DNA from 4 places in the Pseudoalteromonas sp. PA2MD11 genome. Region 1 is predicted to be linked to each of the others. Evidence: predicted binding sites of a transcription regulator. Region 1 holds the regulator's gene; each other region holds the start of a gene.
The links. The regulator sigma-54, encoded in region 1, starts transcription at its own class of promoters, with help from an activator protein. The targets are predictions, from matches to a motif close to GTTGGCACGNNNNTNGNNT.

Region 1 (3,167 bases):
CGCCATCTGGTACGATGAGTGCCACAAAAATATCAACGGGACGATTGTCTATCGCATCAAAATTGATGGGAGATTCACTGACAATAATAAATGCATGAGGTTCATCAGCACCACTCATTCGACCGTGGGGAATAGCTATTCCTCGGCCGATACCTGTACTACCTAACTTTTCCCTGTTCAGAAAAGCATCTAGGATATCTTGTTGAGATAAATGAGGAAACTGCTGGTGAGCTAACTCGCTAATATACTCAAGAATTCTTTTTTTGCTATTAAAAAGGACCGCAGCTTTGCTGCAGTCCTGATTAGTAAGTGAACTAAGTTTCATAATTTAATGTCGAGCTAATTTCTCTTTATGCTTAATGACTTGGCGATCAAGTTTATCGATCAATGAGTCAATTGCTGCGTACATATCTTGATGTTCTGTAGAAGCGAACAACTCGCCTCCGTTTACATGTAAAGTTGCTTCTGCTTTTTGGCTTAATTTTTCTACATCTAAAATGACATGAACATTATTAATATGATCAAAATGCCTTTCTAGTTTTGCGAACTTAGTGTTTACATAGTCTCTTAATGAATCAGTGATTTCTACATGACGACCAGTTAAATTTAGTTGCATAAGCATTTTTCCTTCTATGTAAAACGTCTAAATCAGACTCTTACGCTGATTAGACGGAGGTATTGCTAGAGACTCACGATATTTTGCAATTGTACGTCTAGCTACTTTAATTCCTTGCTCAGCCAATATATCTGCAATTTTGCTATCACTCAATGGTTTAGCTGAGTTTTCTGCAGCGACTAACTTCTTGATTAAAGCGCGTATTGCTGTAGAAGAACACTCACCACCATTTTCGGTGCTGACATGGCTTGAGAAGAAATATTTCAACTCAAAAATACCCCGTGGGGTATGCATATATTTTTGCGTTGTTACCCGTGAAATCGTCGATTCATGCATTTCGACCATTTCAGCAACATCATTTAGCACCATCGGCTTCATTGCCTCAGGGCCATGCTCAAAGAAAGCTTGTTGTTGTTGAACGATACAGTTGGTCACTTTTAAAAGCGTATCGTTACGGCTTTCTAAGCTCTTAATAAACCACTTTGCTTCTTGTAAGTGAGAGCGAATAAATTGGCTGTCGCTACTTGATTTAACAGAGCGAGACATCGCCGCATATTGGCTGTTCACTCTAATCTTTGGCATACAATCTGGGTTTAACTCGACTACCCAGCGGCCTTTCACTTTTTTCACTGATACATCAGGTATAACGTACTCAGATTCTTCGCGTACTATGCTATCCGCAGGCTTAGGATTTAAGCTGTGAATGAGCGTCATCACTTCTTTAAGCTCGTTTTCTTTAAGCTTAGTCTTTTTCATTAAAGTGCGATAGTCGCGACTTGCTAATAATTCGATATGCTCAGATAAAACCATTTTAGTTTCAGCTAAATATGGCGTATTGGCATCGAATTGACGAAGTTGTATACACAGGCACTCTTGTAAACTTCGCGCGCCGATACCAACTGGATCGAATAACTGTATTCTTTTTAAGACAGCTTCAACTTCATCTAGTTCGATTTCTTCTTCATCATTATTTTGATTAAAGCTTTCGACAATATCTTCGCAGCTAACCGTTAAAATACCTGAGTCATCGATAGCTTCAACGATGGCAACGGCAATCGCTTCATCGGTAGGACTAAATGGTGTGAGCTGTAGTTGCCACATTAAATATTCTTGCAGTGTTTCTGTTGAAGCACCTTGGTAAATAGACTCGTCTTCAGGCATTGGCCCAGACGATGTTGATGGGGCGGCACTCATGTACTCATCCCACGTAATATCCATAGCTAAGTCATCGCTAACCGTATCCTTACTCAGAGCATCACTACTTTCTTGCTCGAATTCGCTAGGTGCTTCGTCGGCAGACGCGCTGACTTGTACATCGTCAGACTCCGCTTTTTGCTCATTCTTACCGATGCTTTCTTCGTTGTAATCCGCTTCTTCCACTTCAAGCAGAGGATTACTATCAAGCGCTTCTTGAATTTCTTGCTGGAGATCCAATGTACTGAGCTGCAACAAGCGAATGGCTTGTTGCAGTTGTGGAGTCATTGTAAGTTGCTGGCCCATGCGCAGCTGTAATGATTGCCTCATGTATCCCTAACAATCCTTTTTAAGTTATCGGTAACGGTGAAGACACTGTTATCGATTTATTGTCGTTGTATAAGTCTAGCAGATGCTCTAGTCGGTGGCGTAATGGTTACAGCCTAAATTGCTCGCCTAGATAAACATCACGTACAGTTTGGTCAGCTAATACGTGCTCAGGTGTCCCTGATGCAATTAGCTCCCCATGAGAAACAATGTAGGCTTTTTCACAAACATCAAGGGTTTCTCGAACATTATGGTCAGTAATAAGTACACCAATACCACGATTTTTTAGGTGCTCAATAATTTTCTTTATATCTAACACCGAAATAGGATCAACACCAGCAAAAGGCTCATCTAAAAGGATAAATTTAGGATTAGCGGCTAATGCACGTGCAATTTCAACGCGGCGTCGTTCACCACCTGACAGTGCCATACCTTGGCTATCGCGAATATGTTGAATGCTAAATTCATCTAATAAGTTGTTAAGCGTCTCTTCGCGCGTTGTTTTGTTAAGATCTTTGCGGGTCTCTAATATGGCCATCAAGTTTTGGTAAACTGTTAATTTTCGAAAAATAGACGACTCTTGTGGTAGATAACCAATACCTAAGCGCGCACGGCTGTGCATTGGCAAAAGCGTGATATCGTTATCATCAATGCTTATTTTTCCTTTGTCGCTTGGTACGAGGCCTACAATCATATAGAAGGTCGTTGTTTTACCTGCACCATTTGGCCCTAACAAGCCAACAATACTGCCCGCTTCAACTTCAAGACCGACATTTTTAACCACTTGGCGGCCTTTGTAGCTTTTAGCTAAAAGCTCTGCTTTTAATGTGCTCATGGTTGGCCTTTATCGTCTTTTTTATTTTCTACAGGCACTAAAATAGTGTGTACACGATCTGTTGAGTTTTCGTCTTTTTCTGCGCTGATCAGCTGTTGAGCCATATCGTAGGTAATGCTTTTTGCCGTTACTTTTTGACCCGCTTGAGTGACTTCAGCTTCGCCATTGAGTGTTAAGAAGCGTTTCGCAACATCA
Region 2 (3,167 bases), on a different contig from region 1:
CCATAGGCTCAAGACCCGATGGATTAATAAAATCACTAATGGTGAGCTGACCGATGACCACGTTCTCTGCTTGACCTGAAATACGCACTGACACTTCACCGTCTTGTGAAACAGTAATTGATTGTGCATCGTCTGGTACGTTCATTTCTGGCTGTAATGGAAAACCCGCGCCGGAAGTTACAATGCGACCATCTTCGTCAGTCGTGAATTGACCATTACGTGAATAGGCAATATTGCCATCTGGTAATTGCACTTCAAAAAAACCTGGGCCTGAGATCATCCAGTCCAATGAATTTTCAGTGGTAAGCATATTACCTTGTGAAAAGTTCTTTTGGTTAGCAACCACTTTGGCACCGGCACCAAGCATTAAGCCTGACGGCATTTCAGTGTCTTGCGACGAGCGGCCACCTGGCTGGTTAATGTTTTGATATAGTAAATCTTCAAATACGGCGCGGCTTTTTTTGTAGCCTACCGTGCTGGCATTCGCGAGATTATTTGAGATCACCGAAATATCGGTTTGCTGGGCGTCAAGCCCGGTTTTACTGATCCATAATGCAGGATTCATAACTCTACCCTCTCAGTCATCTTAAACAATGCGTAACAGCTGATCTTGACGCTCATCGAGCTCTTCGGCTGTTTTCATCAATTTAACTTGTAATTCAAATTGGCGTTGATTGCTGATCATATCGACCATTTCATGCACTGGGTTTACGTTCGACATTTCAAGCGTTCCCGACAATACTTTTACGTTTGGTGAAATGTCACAAAAACCACAAAGGTCATTGACCAACATGTCTTCTTTTGGTCGAAATAAACCGTCATTGCCTTTTTCAAGCTGAGTGTTATCAGCCTCAATCACTTTTAAGCGATCAACCACTTCCAAAAAGTTAGCAGGCGCACCTTGCGGGCGAACCTGAATAGCGCCATCTTCACTAAACTCAACTTTTTCAATAGGCAATGGCAAAATGATTGGACCACCTTCGCCAATTACTTGACGGCCATGGCTCGTGATCAATGCGCCATCTGGAGTAATGTTTAATGTGCCAGTTTTGGTGTACGCCTCATTGCCGGATGCATCTTGTACGCTCAACCAACCACGGTCGCTCATCGCGATATCAAGCTCACGGCCAGTTTCAACAAAACCACCCGATTCCATATTAGATCCTGGGCGTTCTTGCATTGCAAACACCCTAGATGGCAGACCTTCACCAAAGGCTTGCATAGAGCGAGCTTGTGCAAAATCAGCTTTAAAGCCAGTGGTGTTAGCATTAGCAAGATTGTTGGCCTTGAGCTCAAGACCTCGCAAACTTTGCTTAGCACCCGACATGGCAATGTAGACCATTTTGTCCATAACATTGACTCACTAAAAATACGATAATTAAGAAATGCAATAAAAGTGCCAAAGTAAAATTGACGCTAAAATAGAAGAGAAAAATGAATAGTAAGAATGAAAAAAGGCTGCCAATAGAGGAAGCAGCCTTCGTGTCGGATTAAGCTTAGAACCGTTAAGATTAACGGATCTGTAGGATGTTTTGTTGTAGTGTTGAGTTAACCTCAAGCGCACGTGAATTTGCTTGGAAGTTACGCTGAGCACTAATTAAGTCAACAAGTTCATTGGTTAAGTTAACGTTTGATTGCTCAAGCGCTGATGAGTTAATTGAACCTAGAGTACCTGAACCTGGTTCACCCGCAATCGGCTCACCTGACGTTAAACTCTTCTTCCAAGATGTATCACCAACTTGTTGCAAGCCCTGTGAATTAGAGAAGCGCACCATAGCAACTTGACCTAGGAACGACGTATCTCCATTACTGTATGACGCAACAATTTTACCGTCAGAACCGATATCAATTCCTGATAGACGACCTACAGTCGCACCATCTTGCTCTAATGCTTTTACTTCAAAGTTACTTGCGTATTGAGTTGGAACTTTATTTGCTGTTGCCGCTTCATCACGCCAGTTAATAGTCACATCATCAGGGAAACTTGCACCATTCGAAAGTAAATCAGAAAGGCCTGTCGCAGCACCTAAACCACTCGGTAACGTTAATGGATTAAATGTTGTATCAGTATTCGCTGTACCATCTGTACTTTGTGGTAAGCCACTGGCATCAAACTGAAAAGTTGATAATGGTGTATAAGGTGTTGTGGTTTGCTCAACACCTGTTGCATCAAATGGCTTTTCATCTAATGTAGCGTATACTTCCCACTCATTTTCATTACCAGTCACTGTAGAATCAGTTTTCACAAAGAAGAACTGTAGAATATGCGGTTCACCTAATGAGTCATACACCGTTGTCGATGTAGAGCTGTTATAAGTTGCACTTGTTTCTGGATCGAATGGTGTCACAGTTGGCGCAGAGGCACGTGAATCAAGGTTAAATGACGAATAGACATTAGTGGTTGCACGTGGTGAACCTGATGCATCTGGAATTTGTAGCGCAGAAGATGTACTTAAGCTTACAGAGGTTGTGTCACCGGTTGCTTCATCAACAGGGAAACCTTGTAAGTAATTACCGCTCGCATCCACAATAAAGTTATCTTTATTAAGTTTGAACGCACCAGCACGCGTGTAAGTAAAGTCTTGTGCACCTAAGTCATTCGCCATTGCGAAATAACCTTCACCAGTAATTGCTAAATCAAGTGAGTTATTTGTGAAAGAGAGTGAACCTTGGTGGAATTGTTGTGCCACCATTGTTGTTCTTACACCGTCACCATTTTTTGTTTTACCAGAACTAAATACTGATGATGCGTATACATCAGCGAACTCTGCACGAGACTCTTTAAAGCCCGTAGTGTTAACGTTAGCAATATTATTTGCTGTTACGTCTAAATCTTTTTGTGCGGCTGCTAAGCCTGTTAATGCAATATTGAAGCTCATAACTCACCTCTAACCTATCTCTTAGCCTAAGCTAACCCAAACCTTTTATACTTATGCGATTTCAGCTATATCAGTTAGCCTAACCGCACCCTCTTTTGTATTTACGATAATGCCGCTTGCGCCATTAATATTGACACTTTCAATATTCTTAAAGGTCGCCATAGGCATACTGCTGTAGTCTCCATTTACAAAGCCTTCAGCACTGATGTCATACTGGCCTTCAGGGAGCACATTGCCATCGTTATCTTTACCATCCCACTCAAAACGCAGTGCGCCCGCAGACTGAGA
Region 3 (3,167 bases), on a different contig from region 1:
CACCTAATGCTAAGCGTAGCATCTTCATGAACCAATCTTGCTCCCAAAGTGGAACTTCAATCGCTTCACCTGTATCTTGTCTTACAAATGGCACTGTGACGACTTCAAGTGCATCACCGCGTTGCATATCAAACCCAACACCACCTTGTAGTAAGCGACGAATATTTGACAATGCTTCGACAGAGCGAGGAACCATAGTTGTTTCACCGTTTTCACCTACTTGTGGTACATAATCAACTGCAACTGACACACTGATGCGGCGGATAACACCGGTTTGCTGGCGCTTATGCGAAATTGTGGTATCAAGTTCGTAGTTACGTGTTGCTTCTTTATGCGAACGACTTGGGTTCGTTGCTGAACCTGCACTACCTTGGCCAGCGACCTCAGGAATATTAGAGTTAACTGGCGGCTGATTCGTTAGCGCACCTGGAATGCCCACAGCAAGACCACCAATGTTGTTTTCTTCGAACGTGGTTTCACTGCGCACAGCGGGTAAGTCTGGGTTATAACGTTTTTGTGTTTCTTCGACTGCACTAAAATCCATATTTAAGTCGACTTGCGCTGTGTAGTTACCTAAACCTACAACTGGAATAAGGATGCTATCGATTTTATTTAAGTATTCTTCTTCACGCTTACGTTCAATCTCATACTCTTTACGAGAGCGAGCAGCAAGTGAGTTTTGTGAACCTGAATTAAGTAAGCGACCATTTTGATCGGTAACAGTAACACGCTCTGGCGATAACCCTTGGACTGCTGAGGCAACAATATCAACTACTGAGTCAACTTCTTCACCGTCAAGTGTACGACCGCGTTTTAAGGTAAGCACTACCGTCGCTGAAGGTTGTTTTTCACGACGAGCAAATACGTTTTCTTTTGGAATAGCTAAAAGTACTTTGGCGCGAGTAACATTTTTTAGCTCTTCGATGGTACGTGCAAGCTGTTGCTCACGACCATGTTTTAAACGTTCACGTTCAAGGCGTTGGCTTACACCAAACCCCATGTCTTGCATGATGATGTCAGTACCTGAGCTTGGCGCTTGCTCTAGGCCTTCACGAGCCATCAATAATTTGATGTTTTGGTATTCACCTTCTTCAACAGAGATGACGTTACCATCAAGTTCGTAATCAATCTTTTGAGCGTCTAAAAAGTCCAGCGTTTGAATAAGCTCTTCCGTTGGCATTTTGCCAAGCGGACGCATATCTGGCTGACGAGCCCAAATAATAATAAAAATTGCGATAGCCAAACAGATTGCTAAAGCAATCACTAAAGTAGCCTGGCGTAAAACGTCTACACCATTTAAGGCACTTAGGTAGCCTGACTTTTGCTCTTGTTGATCGTCAGTATCGGTTGCATCGATACCGCCACCTGCTAAGGCTAGATCAGTTGATTGATTAGATTGCGCCACAATAATTCTCCACTACCTAGTTACACAGGCATGTTCATAATTTCTTTATAAGCTTCAACAAGTTTATTGCGAACCTGTACCGTCGCTTCAAAGGCAACTGATGACTTTTGCGAAGCAATCATTACGTCCGCAAGTGAAACACTGCGATCGCCCATTTCAAGCGCGGTTACCTTTTGTTTTGCTTCTTGCTGTAAGCCATTCACTGTATCAAGTGCATTGGTAAGTAAATCACTAAACTGTGCCGATGAAGTTGGCTGAGTTTGTGTTGGTAAATTATTAATTGAGTTACTACGACCAACTTCTGAAGCCATAGATTGCATTTCTTGAAATAATGCGCTGTTTTGAACTTTCATAATACTCTCTGACAATGCAGTTTACTTATGCACTGATAAAGCACAAACCGTGCCACAAAATAAAATTAATATTTTCAATAACTTAACACAATTAATTTACTTGTCAGAGTTTTGACAGCAAACAAGCTCACAAAAATGCGAGCTTGTTTGACTAACTTTTTGGAAGGAGTTTATGCAGGTAAGGCGATACCCAAGTCTCGCATTTGCGCCAGTTTATAACGTAACGTGCGCGGACTGATACCTAAGGTTTCTGCAACCTCTTTACGCTTACCATTACAGCGCGTTAAGGTTTCTAAAATAATACGATGCTCTTTGTCTTTCAGCTCGTCTTTATAATTACCCTGCTCACTCACTTGCGGTACGGTATCTAAATTAACTTCAACAGGCTGCTCTTGATAAACTGGTGCGTTGTGTGGTGGCGTAGCAACTGGCTTGATATCCGCCGTAAGCAACTCTTCAATAAAAACATCATCTTGATGAATACTATTACCATCGCATAATATCAATGCCCGTTGAATAACGTTATCAAGTTCTCGAACGTTACCTGGCCAAGCATGCAATAGCAGCTTTTGTTTCGCACCCTCACTTAGTTGAGCGATAGGCTCTTTACTTTTCAGGCAATGACGCTCTATTAAATGCTCAGCCAATACAATAATGTCGCCAGGACGCTCGGCTAATGGTTTCCACATTAACGGGAATACATTTAAGCGATAATATAAATCTTCTCTAAATAGATTTTCGCTCACTGCTTCTTTTAAATCTCGGTTACTTGTAGCTAGAACGCGAACATCAAGCTCTATGGTTTTACGACCGCCTAAGCGCTCTACTTCACGCTCTTGAAGTACACGCAGTAATTTAGCTTGCAAGCCTAAATCCATCTCAGTGATTTCATCAAGTAAGATGGTACCACCTTGAGCTTGCTCAAATTTACCCGGACAGGCTTGAATAGCGCCGGTAAACGCCCCTTTTTCGTAACCGAATAAGGTTGCTTCAAGCATGTTTTCAGGAATAGCAGCGCAGTTAATAGCCACAAAGGGGGCATCGCTACGATTTGATTTATCGTGGATAAAACGAGCCAAGACTTCTTTACCCGAGCCACTTGGGCCGAGTACCATGACACTGGCATCTGAGCGGGCAACTTTGCTCGCGAGCTCTAATAGCTTAATACTTGATGGATCGGCAACGATTGGGCCATCGGTTTCTTTTTCCTTTTCAGGTAGATAACGACTCACCATGTTAAGGAGCACTTCTGGAGCAAACGGCTTTGCCATGTAATCAATCGCGCCTAAACGCATTGCTTCTACAGCATCATCAATAGTGGCATAGGCCGTCATCATTAATACCGGCAGCTCAGGATAGTTAAGTTTAATGCTACGTAGTAGGTCAAGGCCGCTCATAGCGCCCATTTG
Region 4 (3,167 bases), on a different contig from region 1:
AAGTACGCCTTATTTACGCACTCAGTGCCGGTTTTAGTTTTTATATTGCATGGAATATCTGGACCTTGCTAGGTATTGTCGCAGGAAGTCTCCTTCCCGATTTAACACACCTTGGCCTTGATTTTGCCATCGCTGCTACGTTTATTGCTTTAGTTATTCCGGGAGTAAAGAACCTGGCGACACTGGCTACAGTGATCACCGCAGGCGTTGTTGCAACGCTATTAAAAAGTCAGGGCTTTCAACTTTGGCTTGTCACCGCGGCTCTTATCGCTATGACAGTGGGTTATCTAATTAGTCGCTGGCAAGCAAAAGAGGAGCATACACAATGATGATCACCATTTTATTAATGGCGTGTATCACCTTCTTCACACGTTACTTATTTTTACACCGCGCATTACCGTTTAAAGTCGGCTCGAAAATGCAGCAATTTTTAAGTTTTAGCGCCCCTGCCGTACTCACCGCAATTTGGGTGCCCATTGTGTTTATTAATGACGAAGGGACAAATCTAGATTGGCAAAATCCTTACCAAAGTGCTGCTGTTGTGTCTGTTATCGTGGCCTATAAAACACATAACATATACTACACAACACTGGCAGGAATGGGATTATTTATAATTTTAAGTTAGCTGCGATGCTTATCCCCAAGTAAGAAAAGACGCTGATTAAAATTTACCCTTTTAGAAAAATGCCAAGCAAGTTAGAATCAATGCAACAATAATAAAAAGTTATCACTATGAGCGAATTTCACCAACTCTCAGCTACCAGCCTGCAAGGCCAAACCGTTGACTTTTCTGATTTTGAAAACAAGGTCGTACTTGTTGTAAACACTGCAAGTAAATGTGGCTTCACTCCACAATATGAAGGCTTACAAGCACTACATGAAAAGTATCATGAGCAAGGCTTAGTAATAATTGGTTTTCCTTGTAACCAATTTGGCAAACAAGAACCTGGGGATGCGAAGGAAATTAAAGAAGGCTGCCTCATTAACTATGGCGTTAGCTTTTTAATGATGAGCAAAGTCGATGTGAATGGCGAACATGCTCACCCTGTTTTTAGATACCTAAAATCAGAGTTACCGGGCTTTATCACCCGCAAAATAAAATGGAACTTCACCAAATTTTTAATTGGTAAAGATGGCAAAGCAATTAAGCGATATGCGCCACTGACAAAGCCTGAACAGCTCGAATCAGACATCGCAGCTGCACTGGGCAAATAACAAAGTCTAAAAGCAATAAAGAGGCAAATTGCCTCTTTATCTAAATTTATGCTTAGTCATTCAAGTACTCGTCAAAGTCGTCATCGCCTAAGTTTCTACGCAAGCGTTTTTGTTCAAGATAGTCTTCCAACTTCTTCTTAACGCGTTGCTTTTTCTTGTCGTGTTGATTACGCCCGACCATTTCGTACTCGTCTTCAACAAAATCGTCATCTAGCGCGTCATAACTAAATGTCTTACCCACAACCCACTCCATAAAGTGTTTGAGACCAATTCTTGAGATTAAAATTTGCTCGATGAATTGGCAAAGATTAAAAAGCTCAGTAGTAATTTAGTATCTAAAAAACCACCAAAATAAAGCCATACACCCATGCTAAATAGGTCATATGTCAATATTGTGAATAAATAGCGCTAAATTTGATTTCTGAAAAGTGAGAGTTTTTTATCGTTTCGATAAGAGTCATTTATGCATGTGTATTTTTTAGTTAATTTGACTAAAAAGTGGTTAAAAAATTATTGACCGCAATTTTCAAAAAATCATAAAAACACATCAAACCATTGAATTAATTGAACTTATAAATTATGGCATTCAATTTGATTATGTATTTGTGTCATTTCAAACAGGAAAGAAAAAAATGAAAAAGTTATTGTTAGTAAGTTCTTTATTTATCGCTACCAGCGCAATGGCTCATAACGATAATGATACAAATATTTCATTCAGCGGTGAGCAGTGTGATGTTGAATTTATAAATGATGTACGCATCACACCAAGCGAGTTAGAAGTATACACAGCCGATAATCGTACTATGAAAATCATCGATCAACACACTTTATATATCGATGGTCAAAGCGTGTCGCTTGATGCTTCACAACAGCAAGCAATTGCAGATTACTCAGACAGCTTACGCAGCCAACTTCCTGAAGTAGCAAATATCGCACTTGATGGCGTAAAAATAGCAGGCGTAGCAATTGAAGAAGTATCAAATGCTTTCAATATTGATGGCCTAAACGACATTTCAGAATTAATGGACGATATCAGTGTAGAAGTGCAAAACGCCTTCTATCAGCAAGGTGCGTTTACCATGGGTCAGCAAAATTTCGAAAAATTTGGCCAAAACTTTGAAGACCAATTCGATGAGCAAATTGAATCGGCTGTAGAGTCAGCCATGATGCAATCGATGGGCAGTATTTTAATTGCGCTAGGTTCTGAGCTTTTAGGTTCAGGTGGCGACATGGATGAGTTTGAGCAACGTATGGAAAACATGGGCGCACAAATAGAAGCACGCGTAGAAACACAGGCAGCTCAACTTGAAGAACGTGCAGATGCATTATGCGGCAGCTTTGCTGATATCGCTCATAAAGAACAAGAATTAGTGGTACTAGTACCAGAGCTAAAAGAGTATCAACTATTTACTTTCAAACAGAACGCAGAGTAATGAATTAACATCCCTGAACCAAAACACTTGGTCCTTTCGCGCAGAGCTTGCTCTGCGCTTTTTTATTTTTTGGCCAGCACAGTCAGTTGCGATAACGTTTTAATCGCCTGCTCTAAGTTTTCAGACCAAGGCAAGCCATAACTTAAGCGAAAACAGCTACGGTACTTTTTACCCGCTGAGAATATCAACCCCGGAGTAATACTGATCCCCGCCTCTAATGCCAAGTGGAATAACTTTACCGCATCATATTGGCTACCAAGGTCAACCCAGATAACACAGCCCCCTTGCGGGTTACTTATACGCGCACAATTAGGCATATATTGCTGCAGGCACCAAATCATTCTTTCTTTGTTGGTACTTAAGCGCTGTCTAAGCAAACGAATGTTACGGTCGTACTCACCGCTGGCTATAAACTCATACAAGGTCCACTGGTTTATAAGTGGCGCAGAGCAACTAAGCGCGCGTTTATGTCGTCTTGCTTGCTCTGCAAACTTACCGGCAATGATCCAACCTATGCGG

Region 2: a site for sigma-54 is predicted at 1,386-1,404, ahead of ISP07_RS04755 (flagellar basal body rod protein FlgF). Genes of this name have one in related genera too.
Region 3: a site for sigma-54 is predicted at 1,797-1,815, ahead of fliE (flagellar hook-basal body complex protein FliE). Genes of this name have one in related genera too.
Region 4: a site for sigma-54 is predicted at 1,794-1,812, ahead of ISP07_RS17790 (YggN family protein). Genes of this name have one in related genera too.

The regions. Positions count from the first base shown of each region.
Region 1 is NZ_JADKNF010000012.1:53,061-56,227, forward strand. Features, by position in the region: gene ptsN (PTS IIA-like nitrogen regulatory protein PtsN) at 1-325, opposite strand, end outside; gene hpf (ribosome hibernation promoting factor) at 329-616, opposite strand; gene ISP07_RS13625 (RNA polymerase factor sigma-54) at 644-2,140, opposite strand; gene lptB (LPS export ABC transporter ATP-binding protein) at 2,247-2,972, opposite strand; gene lptA (lipopolysaccharide transport periplasmic protein LptA) at 2,969-3,167, opposite strand, start outside.
Region 2 is NZ_JADKNF010000003.1:8,665-11,831, reverse strand. Features, by position in the region: gene flgG (flagellar basal-body rod protein FlgG) at 1-565, opposite strand, end outside; gene ISP07_RS04755 (flagellar basal body rod protein FlgF) at 587-1,351, opposite strand; gene flgE (flagellar hook protein FlgE) at 1,512-2,879, opposite strand; gene ISP07_RS04745 (flagellar hook assembly protein FlgD) at 2,931-3,167, opposite strand, start outside.
Region 3 is NZ_JADKNF010000003.1:43,946-47,112, reverse strand. Features, by position in the region: gene fliF (flagellar basal-body MS-ring/collar protein FliF) at 1-1,405, opposite strand, end outside; gene fliE (flagellar hook-basal body complex protein FliE) at 1,426-1,758, opposite strand; gene ISP07_RS04915 (sigma-54-dependent transcriptional regulator) at 1,929-3,167, opposite strand, start outside.
Region 4 is NZ_JADKNF010000019.1:65,021-68,187, forward strand. Features, by position in the region: gene ISP07_RS17770 (AzlC family ABC transporter permease) at 1-329, shown strand, start outside; gene ISP07_RS17775 (AzlD domain-containing protein) at 326-625, shown strand; gene ISP07_RS17780 (glutathione peroxidase) at 733-1,215, shown strand; gene ISP07_RS17785 (PA3496 family putative envelope integrity protein) at 1,268-1,456, opposite strand; gene ISP07_RS17790 (YggN family protein) at 1,848-2,648, shown strand; gene ISP07_RS17795 (PLP-dependent aminotransferase family protein) at 2,711-3,167, opposite strand, start outside.